Polymorphobacter megasporae: one gene and its partner. The protein of the gene in region 2 interacts with the protein of the main gene of each other region in a pairwise test. Links are inferred from orthologs where the notes say so. Each region holds a gene or a part of one and is shown on either strand. Other genes may lie near its edges.

The links.
Region 1: the proteins of leuS (region 2) and ligA interact in binary tests that used the Escherichia coli proteins (3 or more experiments, as listed by UniProt). The link is inferred for Polymorphobacter megasporae from one-to-one orthologs.

Annotation. Positions count from the first base shown.
Region 1 is NZ_CP081848.1:3,296,717-3,302,908, forward strand. What follows is about bases 2,010-4,996. They hold ligA (NAD-dependent DNA ligase LigA), read right to left. Parts: upstream 4,567-4,996; coding sequence 2,452-4,566; downstream 2,010-2,451. Other genes in these bases: KTC28_RS15455 (50S ribosomal protein L11 methyltransferase), read left to right, coding at 2,010-2,364; KTC28_RS15465 (AraC family transcriptional regulator), read left to right, coding at 4,652-4,996. Also shown: KTC28_RS15445 (hypothetical protein), read right to left, coding at 182-442; KTC28_RS15450 (SDR family NAD(P)-dependent oxidoreductase), read left to right, coding at 504-1,253; more of KTC28_RS15455, read left to right, coding at 1,420-2,009; more of KTC28_RS15465, read left to right, coding at 4,997-5,527; DNA repair protein RecN, read right to left, coding at 5,537-6,192. UniProt on the Escherichia coli protein: DNA ligase that catalyzes the formation of phosphodiester linkages between 5'-phosphoryl and 3'-hydroxyl groups in double-stranded DNA using NAD as a coenzyme and as the energy source for the reaction.
Region 2 is NZ_CP081848.1:894,678-901,016, reverse strand. What follows is about bases 991-4,124. They hold leuS (leucine--tRNA ligase), read left to right. Parts: upstream 991-1,336; coding sequence 1,337-3,913; downstream 3,914-4,124. Other genes in these bases: lptE (LPS assembly lipoprotein LptE), read left to right, coding at 3,910-4,124; KTC28_RS04185 (DUF3576 domain-containing protein), read left to right, coding at 991-1,331. Also shown: KTC28_RS04190 (hypothetical protein), read right to left, coding at 1-649; more of KTC28_RS04185, read left to right, coding at 882-990; more of lptE, read left to right, coding at 4,125-4,416; holA (DNA polymerase III subunit delta), read left to right, coding at 4,427-5,455; KTC28_RS04165 (ParB/RepB/Spo0J family partition protein), read right to left, coding at 5,459-6,339; KTC28_RS04160 (ParA family protein), read right to left, coding at 6,336-6,339.

The DNA of each region.
Region 1 (6,192 bases), 2.4 Mb from region 2 along the record:
CGTTTTCCGGCGAGGTTAGGCCGCTGCGGTCAGAACGCAACGCCGGGGGTGTGGGAAGGCGAACTCCAGCCAAATGGTCTGTCGGCCCTCGCGATCGCGACTGCTCGATTGCGATCGGCTCGGCAGCCGGCGCGAACGGTCGCGCGGCCCAACGACTATGCGCGGAACGACTGGTCGCGCGTCATCCGTCCGCGGGACCCATCGCCGCTCGAGCCTCTTTCAGCGCCACGAACTCAGCCTCGAGATCAGCGATCACGCTGCGGTTGTCGAGCGCGTCGCCGATACTCGGCCCCGCGCGCAGAACCTCCAATTGCTGGCGGATCGCCTCCATCGCATCGGCCATCTGCTGGCGCAGCGGCTTCTCTGATTCCGACATGAGCGACGAGCCTTGCAAGGTTGGCAGCGGCGCATCGTTAGCACGAAACGGGGTTTGCAAAACCATGAACGGGTGGGAGCTTTGAACACCCCTTCCCGCGCCGCACCGCCTCGGCTAACCCGCAGCCATGACCAACATTCTCCTCACCGGCAGCACCCGCGGCATCGGGGCCGCTGCGCACGCCGCTCTTATCGCCGCCGGAGCCACGGTGGTCGGGCACGGCAGCCGCGACGGCGACGGCCCCGACACGGTAACGATCGGGGCCGACCTCGCCGAACCCGGAGCGGGAGACCGGTTGTGGGACGCGGCGCTCGACCGGCTCGGCGGGCGGATCGACGTGCTGGTCAACAACGCCGGGGTGTTCGAGGCCGCGCCGCTCGCCGATGCCGCCGCGTGGGAGACCGCATGGGAGCGGTCGTGGCGGATCAACCTCCAGGCCGCCGCCGACCTGTCACGCCGCGCGGTCCTGCATTTCCAGGAACACGGCAGCTTGGATAAGAAGGGCCGCGACGCCTCGGGAGTCGCCGGTCGCATCGTCAACGTCTCGAGCCGCGCCGCCTTCCGCGGCGACTCGCCCGCGCACTGGCACTATGCCGCCGCCAAGGCCGGGATGGTCGCGATGACCCGCAGCATCGCGCGCGCCTATGCCGCCGACGGCATCGTCGCCTTCGTCGTCGCCCCGGGGTTCACCATGACCGGTATGGCCGAGGAATTCCTCGCCAGCCGCGAGGGCGGCAAGGTCATCGCCGACATCCCGCTCGGCCGCGTCGCCAGCGCCGCCGAGGTCGCCGAGACGATCCGCTGGCTCAGCCTCGACGCGCCCGCGTCGCTGACGGGGGCGGTGCTCGACGTCAACGGGGCGAGCTATGTCCGGTAGCGGGCGCATCGATCGTAAGCGAGTAAATGGCGGCGAAGCGGATGGTAGCACCCTGCTCAACTTTTGGTCGTCATCCCCGCGCAGGCGGGGACCCATCATCCCGAATGTCTTGGTGATGGGTCCCCGCCTGCGCGGGGATGACGGCAGTGTTATGGGCGACCGCTGAGTGCCCCATTCCCCTGTGCCCGCCCCCTCCCCGCCACTCCCAACCAGCCCCGCCAGCGGCTATCGCGTCCGCCTCCCCGCAACCCGCGCCGAAGCCGAGGCCATCCCCTTCGCCGAAGACGCGTTCCCCGACCGCGAACCGCCCCCCACCCTCCTGACCGACGAGCCCGACCCGTCGCGCCCCGACGACTGGACCCTCGACGCGTATTTCGTCGACGAGCCCGGCCCCGACGACATCGCCCGCCTCTACGCCCTCGTCCCCGCCGCCGCGCCGGGCAGCGCGACGGTCGAACCGATCGCCGACACCGACTGGGTGACGCTCAGCCAGTCGGGCTTCCCCCCCGTCCGCGCCGGGCGGTTCGTCGTCCACACCGCCGCGCACGCCGACGCGGTCCGCTCGAGCGACATCGGCATCGCCATCGAGGCGGGGCTCGCGTTCGGCACCGGCCAGCATTTCACCACCCACGGGTGTCTCGCCGCACTCGATGCGCTGGCGAAAACGCATCGCTTCACCCGCGCCGCCGACCTCGGCACCGGCACCGGCGTCCTCGCCATCGCCATCGCGAAGCGCTGGCCGCGCGCCACCGTCGTCGCGAGCGACATCGACCCGGTCGCGACGATCGTCGCGCGCGCCAACCTCGCCGCGAACGGCGTCCGGCAAGGGCGGGGGCGCGGCGCGATCGACCTCGTCACCGCGCCCGGAGTCGAACATCCCCGGCTGCGCCGGCGGTTCGACCTCGTCACCGCTAATATCCTTGCTGGCCCGCTGGTCGCGATGGCGGGCCCGGTCGCCGCAACGCTTGCCCCCGGTGGCATCCTCGTCCTCGCCGGGCTGCTGACGACGCAGGCCCGCCGCGTTGCCGCCGCCTACACCGCGCGCGGTTTCCGGCTGGTCGAACGGCTCGACCGCAGCGAATGGCCGACATTGGTGCTCGAACGCGGCTGAGCCGGATGTGCGTTCGGCCGCAACCGCGGTTCGGTTCGAAGTTCGGCCTTGTGCGGGCCTATGTGCGCGCGACAAAGCTGCGCCGATTCAAACCGCTCCGGCGATTTCCTGCCATGCCGCTTCGTCGATCACCGTGATCCCGAGCGCCGCCGCTTTCGCTGCTTTAGACCCCGCACCGGGACCAGCAATAACCAGATCGGTCTTCGCCGACACCGATGCCGCGACCCGCGCCCCCAGCCGCTCGGCCTGCGCCCGCGCCTCGTCGCGGCTCATCGTTTCGAGCGTGCCGGTGAACACGACAATCTTGCCCGACACCTGCGACGCCTCGGTCGCATGGACAAGATCGGCGACCGTGATCGCCGCGAGCAGGTCGGCGACGAGATCGCGGTTATGCGCCTCGGCGAAGAAGTCGGTGATCGCCTCGGCAATCTCGGGGCCGACCCCGCCGACCGCGAACAGCGCCGCCAGCTCTCCGGCGCGCCGCTTGCGGAACTTGTCGTCGGTCTCGCCGATCACCGGCACCGCCGCCTGCAGATGCTCGAGCGCCGCCGCGACCCGCTCGGCAAAGCCTTGATATGTCACGAACGCCCGCGCCAGATCGCGTGCGGTGACCTCGCCGACGTGGCGGATGCCGAGCCCGAACAGGAGGCGGTCGAGTGGCACGTCGCGCCGCGCCTCGATCCCCGCGAGCAGGTTGTCGACCGACTTCGCCTCGAACCCCTTGCGCGCGACGAGCGCATCGCGGTGATCCCTGAGACGGAAGATATCGGCCGGAGTCGTGATCAGCCCCTCGCCGACGAACAGCTCGATCCGCTCCGACCCGAGTCCCTCGATGTCGAGCGCGCGCCGCGACACGAAGTGCCGCAGCCGCTCGATCCGCTGCGCCGGGCAGATCAGCCCGCCGGTGCAGCGCCGCGCGACCTCCCCCGCCTCGCGCACCGCAAGGCTGCCGCACGCCGGGCAGACGCCTGGGAAAACAAAGGCTTCGCCGCGCGGGGCGTCGCTCGGCACCGGGCCGAGGATCTGCGGGATGACATCGCCGGCGCGCTGGAGTTCGACGATGTCGCCGACGCGGACGTCCTTGCGCGCGATCTCATCCTCGTTGTGGAGCGTCGCGTTGGTCACGATCACCCCGCCGACGCCGACAGGTTCGAGCCGCGCGACCGGGGTCAACTGCCCCGTCCGCCCGACCTGGATGTCGATCGCGAGCAGCGTCGTCGTCGCGCGCTCGGCGGGGAATTTATGCGCGAGCGCCCAGCGCGGCGACCGCGCGACCTGCCCAAGCCGCGCCTGCCAGTCGAGTCGATCGACCTTATAGACCACCCCGTCGATGTCGTACGGCAGCTCGGCACGGTCGATTTCGATGCTGCGATAGACACTTAGCGCGTCGTCGACGGTATCGCAGACCTTAAGGCGATCGCTTACCGGAAAGCCCCAGCCGGAGATCGCCGCCATCACCCCCGCCTGGGTGTCGCCGGGGACGGTGCTCATCTCGCCCCAGCCATGTGCGAACAAGCGCAGAGGCCGCGCGCGCGTCACCGCGACGTCGAGCTGGCGCAGCGACCCCGCCGCCGCGTTGCGCGGATTGGCGAACAGCCGCTGCCCCGCGCTCGCCTGCGCCGCGTTCAAGGCGAGGAAGTCGGCCTTCGACATATAGATTTCACCACGCACCTCGACGATCGCCGGCGCCCCATCGGGCAGCCGCTGCGGAACGTCGCTGACCGTCGCGAGGTTGGCGGTAACGTCCTCGCCCACCGCCCCGTCGCCGCGCGTCGCCCCGCTGACCAGTACGCCGTCGCGATAGACGAGCGACACCGACAACCCGTCGATCTTCGGCTCGGCGGTTATGGCGACGGCTTCGTCATCACCAAGCCGGAGAAACCGTCGGACCCGTGCGATGAACTCGACCACCTCGTCATCGGCGAATGCATTGTCGAGACTCAACATCGGGCGGGAGTGGACGACCTTGCCAAACCCCGCCGCAGCCACAGCCCCGACGGTTTCGGACGGCGAATCGGCGCGCTTCAGGTCTGGATACGCCGCCTCTAGCTCGGCGTTGCGCCGGACCATTGCATCGTAGTCGGCATCGCTGATCGTCGGCGCGTCGTCGCGGTGATAACGCGCGGCGTGCTCGGCTATTTCCGCCGCGAGACGCGCGAGTTCGGCGGCGGGTTCGGCAGGTTGAGCGGTATCTTCGGCCATGAACCGGCTTTAGCAGCGTATTTCCCCGTGCGGGAGAGCAAGACCGGTCAGGACAGACCCGCGCGCGATCCGCCATAGAGCCGGCATGGACACGCCGCCGCACCCCAGCCTGATCGCAGTCGTCGACTGGATCGAGGCGCATCTCGACGAGCCGCTGACGCTCGACGCGATCGCCGATCATTCGGGGCGGTCGCCGTATCACTTCTCGCGGCTGTTCACCGCGCGGATGGGCCGCAGCGTGATGACGCATGTCCGCGGGCGGCGGCTGATCAGGGCCGGCCAGCGCCTCGTCAACGACCCCGATGCCCGGCTGATCGACCTCGCCTTCGACTGCGGATTCGAATCGCAGGAGGCGTTCACCCGCGCTTTTCGCCGCGTCTTCGGGGTCGCTCCCGGACGCTTTCGCCAGGGTTTCGCCCTCACTCCGATCGAAGGACAATATCCGATGACGATGCCCGACACCCACCACGTCGCCGCCGCTGTCACCCTCCTGCCGGATCTCGTTGCAATCCCCGCCTTCGTCGTCGCAGGGCCGTCGAGCCGCTTCGATGCGTCGACCAAGGCCGCGATTCCGCACCTCTGGTCGCGGCTGATCGGGGCGCTGCCGTTTGCTGGCCAGATCGATAGCTGGGCGACATTCGGCGTCGTCTCCGAAGCCGACCGCAGCGAAAGCAGCTTCGATTATATGGCGGGCGTCGAGATCGTCGCCGACGCGGCCGTGCCCGAGGGCTTCGCCGTCATGCCAATCCCTTCAGCGACTTACGCGGTGTTTCGCATCGTCCTCAACGGCGGCCCGGTCCACCCGCAGGTCAAGGCGGCGATGGCGGCGGTGTGGGGCGAGTTGATCCCGGCATCGGGGCTGACGGTCGCCGACAGCCCCGACTTCGAGCGTTACGACGGCAAATTCGCCCCGATTAAGCCTGGGGCGACGATCGACTTTCATGTTCCCGTAGCGGTGTGACCGCCGGGATCAGGCGAGCGCGAGCAGCCGCGCCGCCTGCGCCCGCGCTTCGTCGGTGACCTCCGCCCCCGACAGCATCCGGGCGATTTCCTCGCGGCGTTCGTCCGCGTCGAGCGGGGTGACGCCGGTGCGGGTGACGGTGCCGTCGACCGACTTGGCGATGCGCCATTGGTTCGCGCCGCGCGCCGCGACCTGCGGCGAGTGGGTGACGACGAGAACCTGCGTGGTTCCCGACAGCCGGGCGAGCCGGTCACCGATCGCGCTCGCCACAGCCCCGCCGACCCCGCGATCGATTTCATCGAAGATCATCGTCCCCGCCGTTCCGGTTTCGGCGAGCGCGACCTTCAGTGCGAGAATGAAGCGCGACAGCTCGCCCCCCGAGGCGATCTTCACGAGCGGGCCGAACGGCGCGCCGGGGTTGGTCGAGATTTCGAACTGAACCGCATCGGCTCCGCCGGCCCCCTCGGAAGCCGCCGCGATCGCGGTGCGAAAGCGCGCGGCGTCGAGCTTGAGCGGGCCAAGTTCGCCGGTCACCGCGGCGTCGAGCCGGGCGGCGGTGGCGATCCGCGCGGTGGTCAGGGCCGCCGCCGACTTGACGAATGCCGCCTTTGCCGCAGCCATCGTCTTCGTCAGCGCGGTTAAACCCAACTCCCCGGCGTCGATCG
Region 2 (6,339 bases):
CAGGCAGCGGCGACAGCGGCGTGATCGGCGTCAACAGCGCCGGGGCACCGGTCTCGGCGGCGATCTGGAGGCTCGTCTTCCAGCTTGCCCCACGATAGCTGACCCCGACATCGACCGCGTTCCGGCGCGGCGTCAGGCTCGTCGGCAGCGTCCCGCCAAGGATCTCGGAGCGCGAATAGCCGCCCGAGACCGCAAAATTGCGCCAGCCGACCGCGAGATCGACGTTATACGCCGCCGGCGTAACCGCAGCGGTCTCGACCGGGGCGGCGGCCTTCGACGTATCGGCGACCGCGGCGACGACGCGCGAGGTCACCCCGACGCTGAACGCGCGGCGGTTGTCGGCCTTGCCCGACGGCGTGAAGCGAAAGGCGCGCTCGACCGTCGCCAGTCGCGCGTTCGCCGCACCCTGGCCGGGCGCGGTGAAGCTGAACTTGCCGGCATCGACGAGCGACGGGGCGAATGAGGCGAGATTGCCGACGCGCAGCCGGTCGGCGGCTCCGTCGGCGTCGATCGCGAAGGACGACGTCATCTTGTGCTTGGGCGTCTTGATCAGCGCCGATGCCGGATGCGCGACGAGAGCCGCCAGCAGCAGCGCTGCCGGCACGGCGATGCGGATCCCGTCCGCAATCCTCGCTGTTTCCATCCCCATGACGTCTGCCCACTATCAGGACGCTGTAGTTTCGCCCAGTCCCCAACAACATCCATAACCGGCAAAGGCTGCTGGATTCTTGATTAACTACGGCACACGTTGTTGATTCCCCTCGCTAGAGAGTCGAATCATTCGAGGGTGTTGCCTCGTTGCATCGCCACCGGCATCGCCCTTTGCGCGAACGCGTCCGCGACCTATAAGGGCGCCGCAATCACGGTGCGGAGTTACACGAATGGTTTCGGTCGGTCGAGCAAGTGCTGGCGCGGCGTTGATGGCGCTCGCGCTCCTCGGCGGCTGCAGCCACGGTCACCACGGTAAAAAGCCGCGGCCCGAGGCGCTGGCCCCGGCGCGGCTGTCGACGATCGGCGTCAATTCCTATCTGTGGCAGGCGAGCCTCGACACGATCGCGTTCATGCCGATCGCCTCGGTCGATTCGAACGGCGGCGTCATCGTCACCGACTGGTATGTCAGCCCGGTGACGCCGAACGAGCGGATCAAGGTGACGATCACGATCCTCGACACCGTCCTCCGCGCCGACGCGGTTCGCGTCTCCGCGAACCGCCAGCAGCTCGGCGCGAGCGGCTGGGTCGAAGTCCCGGTCCGTGCCGGCACCGTCCAGAAGCTCGAGGAGACGATCCTCGGCCACGCCCGCGACCTGCGCCAGGCATCGATCACCGGGTGACCGGCGTGCCCGGTCAAGCGCCGGCCGGCCCGCCGGCCAAGTTCGATTCGTCTGCCGCCGACGCGCGCTGGCAGGCGGAATGGACCGCGCGCGGCACCTTCATCGCCGACGATGCCTCGCCGAAACCGAAGACCTTCATCCTTGAGATGTTTCCCTACCCGTCGGGGCGCATCCACGTCGGCCACGTCCGCAACTATGTCATGGGCGACGTCATTGCCCGCGCGCGCCGTGCACAAGGCTTTGAAGTCCTTCATCCTATGGGCTGGGACGCATTCGGCATGCCCGCCGAGAACGCCGCGATCGAACGCGGCATCCATCCGGGCACATGGACGCGCGCCAACATCGCGACGATGCGCGGCCAGCTCCAGCGGCTCGGCTTCGCGCTCGACTGGAGCCGCGAGCTGGCGACGTGCGAGCCCGATTATTACGGGCACGAGCAGGCACTGTTCCTCGACCTGATGGCGGCGGGGCTCGTCACCCGCAAACTCAGCGCGGTCAACTGGGACCCGGTCGACCACACCGTCCTCGCCAATGAGCAGGTCATCGACGGACGCGGCTGGCGCTCGGGCGCGCTGGTCGAACGCCGCCAGCTCAGCCAGTGGTTCCTCAAGATCACCGACTTCGCCGACGAGCTCCTCGACGGACTGGCGACATTGGACGAGTGGCCCGACAAGGTCCGGCTGATGCAGGAAAACTGGATCGGCAAGAGCCAGGGGCTGCGGTTCACGTTCACCGGCGAAGAAACGATCGAGGTCTATTCGACCCGGCCCGACACGATCTTCGGCGCGAGCTTCGTCGCGGTCGCGGTCGACCACCCTGTCGCGCAGCGCGCCGCCGCCACCAACCCCGACGCCGCGGCATTCATCGAACGCTGCAAGGCCGGCGGGACCACCGCCGCCGAACTCGAAACGCAGGAAAAGCTTGGGTTCGATACCGGGCGCACCGTCGTGCATCCACTCGATCCCGCGCTGACGCTGCCGGTCTACATCGCGAATTTCGTGCTGATGGAGTATGGCACCGGCGCGATCATGGGCGTGCCCGCGCATGACCAGCGCGACCTCGACTTCGCGCGCAAGTACCGGTTGCCGGTGCCGCGCGTCATCGCCGACGGCGACGCGACCGACCCCGTGTTCGACGGCGCCACCGCTTATTCTGGGCCGGGAACGCTGGTCAATTCGCGCTTCCTCGACGGCATGGGCATCGACGAGGCCAAGGCGACCGTCATCGCCAAGGCCGAAGCCGAGGGCTGGGGCACCGGCACCACCGTCTGGCGGCTGCGCGACTGGGGCGTGTCGCGCCAGCGCTATTGGGGAACGCCGATCCCGGTGATCCATTGCCCGAGCTGCGGCGTCGTCCCCGTCCCGCGCGAGCAACTGCCCGTCGTCCTGCCCGAAGATGTGACGTTCGACGTCCCCGGCAACCCGCTCGACCGCCACCCGACGTGGAAGCACGTCGCCTGCCCGGTCTGCGACGAGCCCGCCGTCCGCGAGACCGACACGCTCGACACCTTCGTCAATTCGTCGTGGTATTTCATCCGCTTCGCCAGTTCACCGGCGAACGCCGCGTTCGACCCGGTCGTGGCGAAGCAGTGGCTGCCGGTCGCGCAATATATCGGCGGCGTCGAGCACGCGATCCTGCATCTGCTCTACGCGCGCTTCTGGACCCGCGCGCTCCGCCGCATCGGCCGCCTCGACGTCAGCGAGCCGTTCGCCGGGCTGTTCACCCAAGGGATGGTGACGCACGAGACGTATCGCCAGATCCGCGCCAACGGCCCGACGGCCGACGAAGGCGATTTCGAGGGCAGCAGCGAACTGGCTGGAGCATGGCTGGCCCCCGAAGACATTGAGAAGCGCGACGACGGCGTATTCGAACGCGCGACCGGGCTGCCGGTCGATGTCGGCCGCGTCATCAAGATGTCGAAGTCGAAGAAGAATATCGTCGACCCCGACTCGATCCTCGCGCGCTACGGCGCCGACGCAGTCCGCTGGTTCATGCTGTCGGACTCGCCCCCCGAACGCGATCTCGCCTGGTCCGAAAGCGGGATCGACGGCGCATTGCGGCTCGTCCAGCGCGTCTGGCGGCTCGCGATCGCCGACGCGGGCGACGGGACCGACAACGCACTCGCCCGCGCAGTCGCCAAGGCCGTCGACGGTGTCACTGCCGACATCGACAAGCTCCAGTTCAACAAAGCGGTCGCGCGGCTCTACGAACTCACCAGCACGATCGAACGCGCCGCGCCGTCGACCGCGCGGACCGCGGCGATCGACACGCTGCTGACCCTCGCCGCGCCGATGATCCCACACCTCGCCGAGGAAGCGTGGGCGTTGCGTAGACACGACGGGCTGATCGCCGACGCCCAATGGCCGGTCGCCGACCCGGCGTTGCTGATCGACGACACCGTCACGATCGCGATCCAGGTCAACGGCAAGCTCAAGGACAGCGTCGAAGCCGCCAAGGGAGCGCCGCGCGAAGCCATCGAAGCGCTGGTGCTGGCGCGCGACAAGGTCGTCCGCGCGCTCGACGGCAAGCCGCCGCGCAAGGTCATCGTCGTCCCCGACCGATTGGTGAACCTCGTCGCATGATCCGCGCGCCGCTCCTCGCCCTTGCCACGCTCGTCGCCCTTGCCGGGTGCGGCCTCCAGCCGGTTTATTCGGGAGGCAGCCACGGCGTCGCCGCGACGACGCTGACCCAGATCGCGATCGCGCCGATCCCCGACCGCGCGGGTTACCTCGTGATGGGCGCGCTTCACGACCGGCTCGGCACGACGGTCGACAAGCCGAAATACCGGCTCGAGGTCGAGCTCGATGACCAGATCATCGGCTTCGGCGTCCGCGGCGACAATTCGATCGCGCGCGAGCGACGGACGCTCCGCGCGCGCTACCGCCTCGTCGATGCGGCAACCGGTGCGCTCATCCTCGACGCGACCGCTACGAGCGATGCCGGCATCGACCGCGTCAGCTCGGACTATGCCGTCGTCGCCGCCGAGACAACCGCGCTCGAACGCCTCGCGGTCGACCTCGCCGCACAGATCAGCGTCCGGCTCGCGCGCTTCGCCCAGGCCGGGGGCATGGTCGAGGCGCAATGAAAGTCGGGCGATGAAGGCAGACCGGGGCGCGCTCGCGGCCGCGATCCGCAAGCTCGACCCAGCGATCCGGCTTGTCCTGCTCCACGGCGCCGACACCTCGGCCTCCGCCGATCTCGCGCGAACCCTCGCCCGCCAGTTCGTCGACCCGAACGACCCGCTCGGCGAGACGGTCATCGATGCCAAGTCGCTGACCGCCGACCCCGCCGCGCTCGTCGCCGCCGCGAGCGAAGTTTCGATGTTCGGCGGGACGCGACTGATCCGGGTCGACGATGCCGGCGACGATGCCCTTAGCGCGGTCGGACAGGTGCTCGACGCCCCGGCGACCGGCAACCCGGTCGTGGTCGTTGCGGGCACGCTTAAGAAGGGCTCGAAGCTGCTGACCCGCGTCGAGGGGGCGGCGAACGCGCTTGCCTACGCGAGCTACGCCCCCGAGGCGCGCGACATCGCTGCAACGATCGCCGAGATGGCGGCCGAGGTCGGTGTCCGACCAACCCGCGCCGCGGCATCGATGCTCGCCGAGGCAACCGGCGGCGACCGCGGCATCCTGCGGCAGGAGATCGTCAAGCTCGCGCTCTACCTCGACGCGACTCCCGAAACGACCGTCCCCGCCGAGGCGAGCGACATCGCCGCGATCGGGGCCGACCTCGGCGACGCCGACTTCGCCGCGCTGGTCGACGGCGTTGCCGGGGGCAAACCTGCCATCGCCGACCGCCAACTGACCGGCTTCGCCGCGTCGGGAATTCCGGGCATCACTCTCCTCCGCACCGTTTCGCGGCGCTTTTGGCTGCTGCTCGACCTGCGCGCCGCAGTCGACGGCGGCGCGAGCGCATCACGCGCGGTCGATGGGGCACGGCCGCCGGTGTTCTGGAAGGAGAAAGGTGCGGTCACCGCGCAGCTCGGCCAGTGGCGCACCCCGGCGATCCGCGGCGTCCTTGCCCGCCTGCTGGCGGCCGAACGCGCGGTCAAGCGCAGCGGCTCGGCAGGCGATGTCGCGGTCGCGCAGCTCCTGCTCGGGATTGCGACCCAAGCGCAGCGATAACGCTCAGCGCGGAGCGAGCGTCACATGCGCCGCTTCGAGCAGGCGGCAGAGCAGGTCGAGCTGGTCGAGCGTCGAAAATGCGATCGTCATCGTGCCAGTTGGCGGCTTCGGCGCCGCCAGCGTCACCGTCATCCCAAGCGCCTCGGCAAGCCGCGCCTCGAGGGCCGCCAGATCGGCGTCGTGCCCATGTGCGCCGGTATGTGCGGGGCTGTGTGCGCTAGGTTTACCCGGGTTCGACCGGCGTGCGAGTGCCTCGATCTGGCGGACCGACAGCCCCTCGTTGATCGCACGCAGCGCCAGCGCCGACGCATCGGGCGACATCATAAGCGCCTTGGCATGCCCTGTACTCAGCGCCCCGGCAGCAACCTGTTCCCGAATATCGTCGGGAAGATCGAGCAATCGCAAAAGGTTGGCGACATGGCTGCGCGACTTGCCGACGATCTTGGCTAGGCCCTCCTGGGTATGCCCATAGTCGCCGATCAGCCGCCGAAACCCCTCGGCCTCCTCGACCGGGTTGAGGTCAGCCCGCTGAATATTCTCGACCAGCGCCACCTCGAACGCCGCCGCATCGTCGAGTTCACGAATTACGACTGGAATTTCATGGAGTTGTGCGGCCTGAGCCGCCCGCCAGCGGCGCTCCCCGGCAACAATCTCGTACCGCCGCCCTGGCAATGGCCGCACCAGAATCGGCTGCAACACCCCCCGCGTGCGGATCGACTCGACAAGTTCCTCCATCGCCGCCGCATCGAACCGCCGCCGCGGCTGGGTCGCACTGGCGATGATGTCGGCGATCGGCAACGTCGTCCGCGCCGGCGTCGCCGCTGCTCCTTCGTCCATCAACGCCGACAGTCCGCGGCCAAGTCCAGCAACGCGCTTGCGATCAA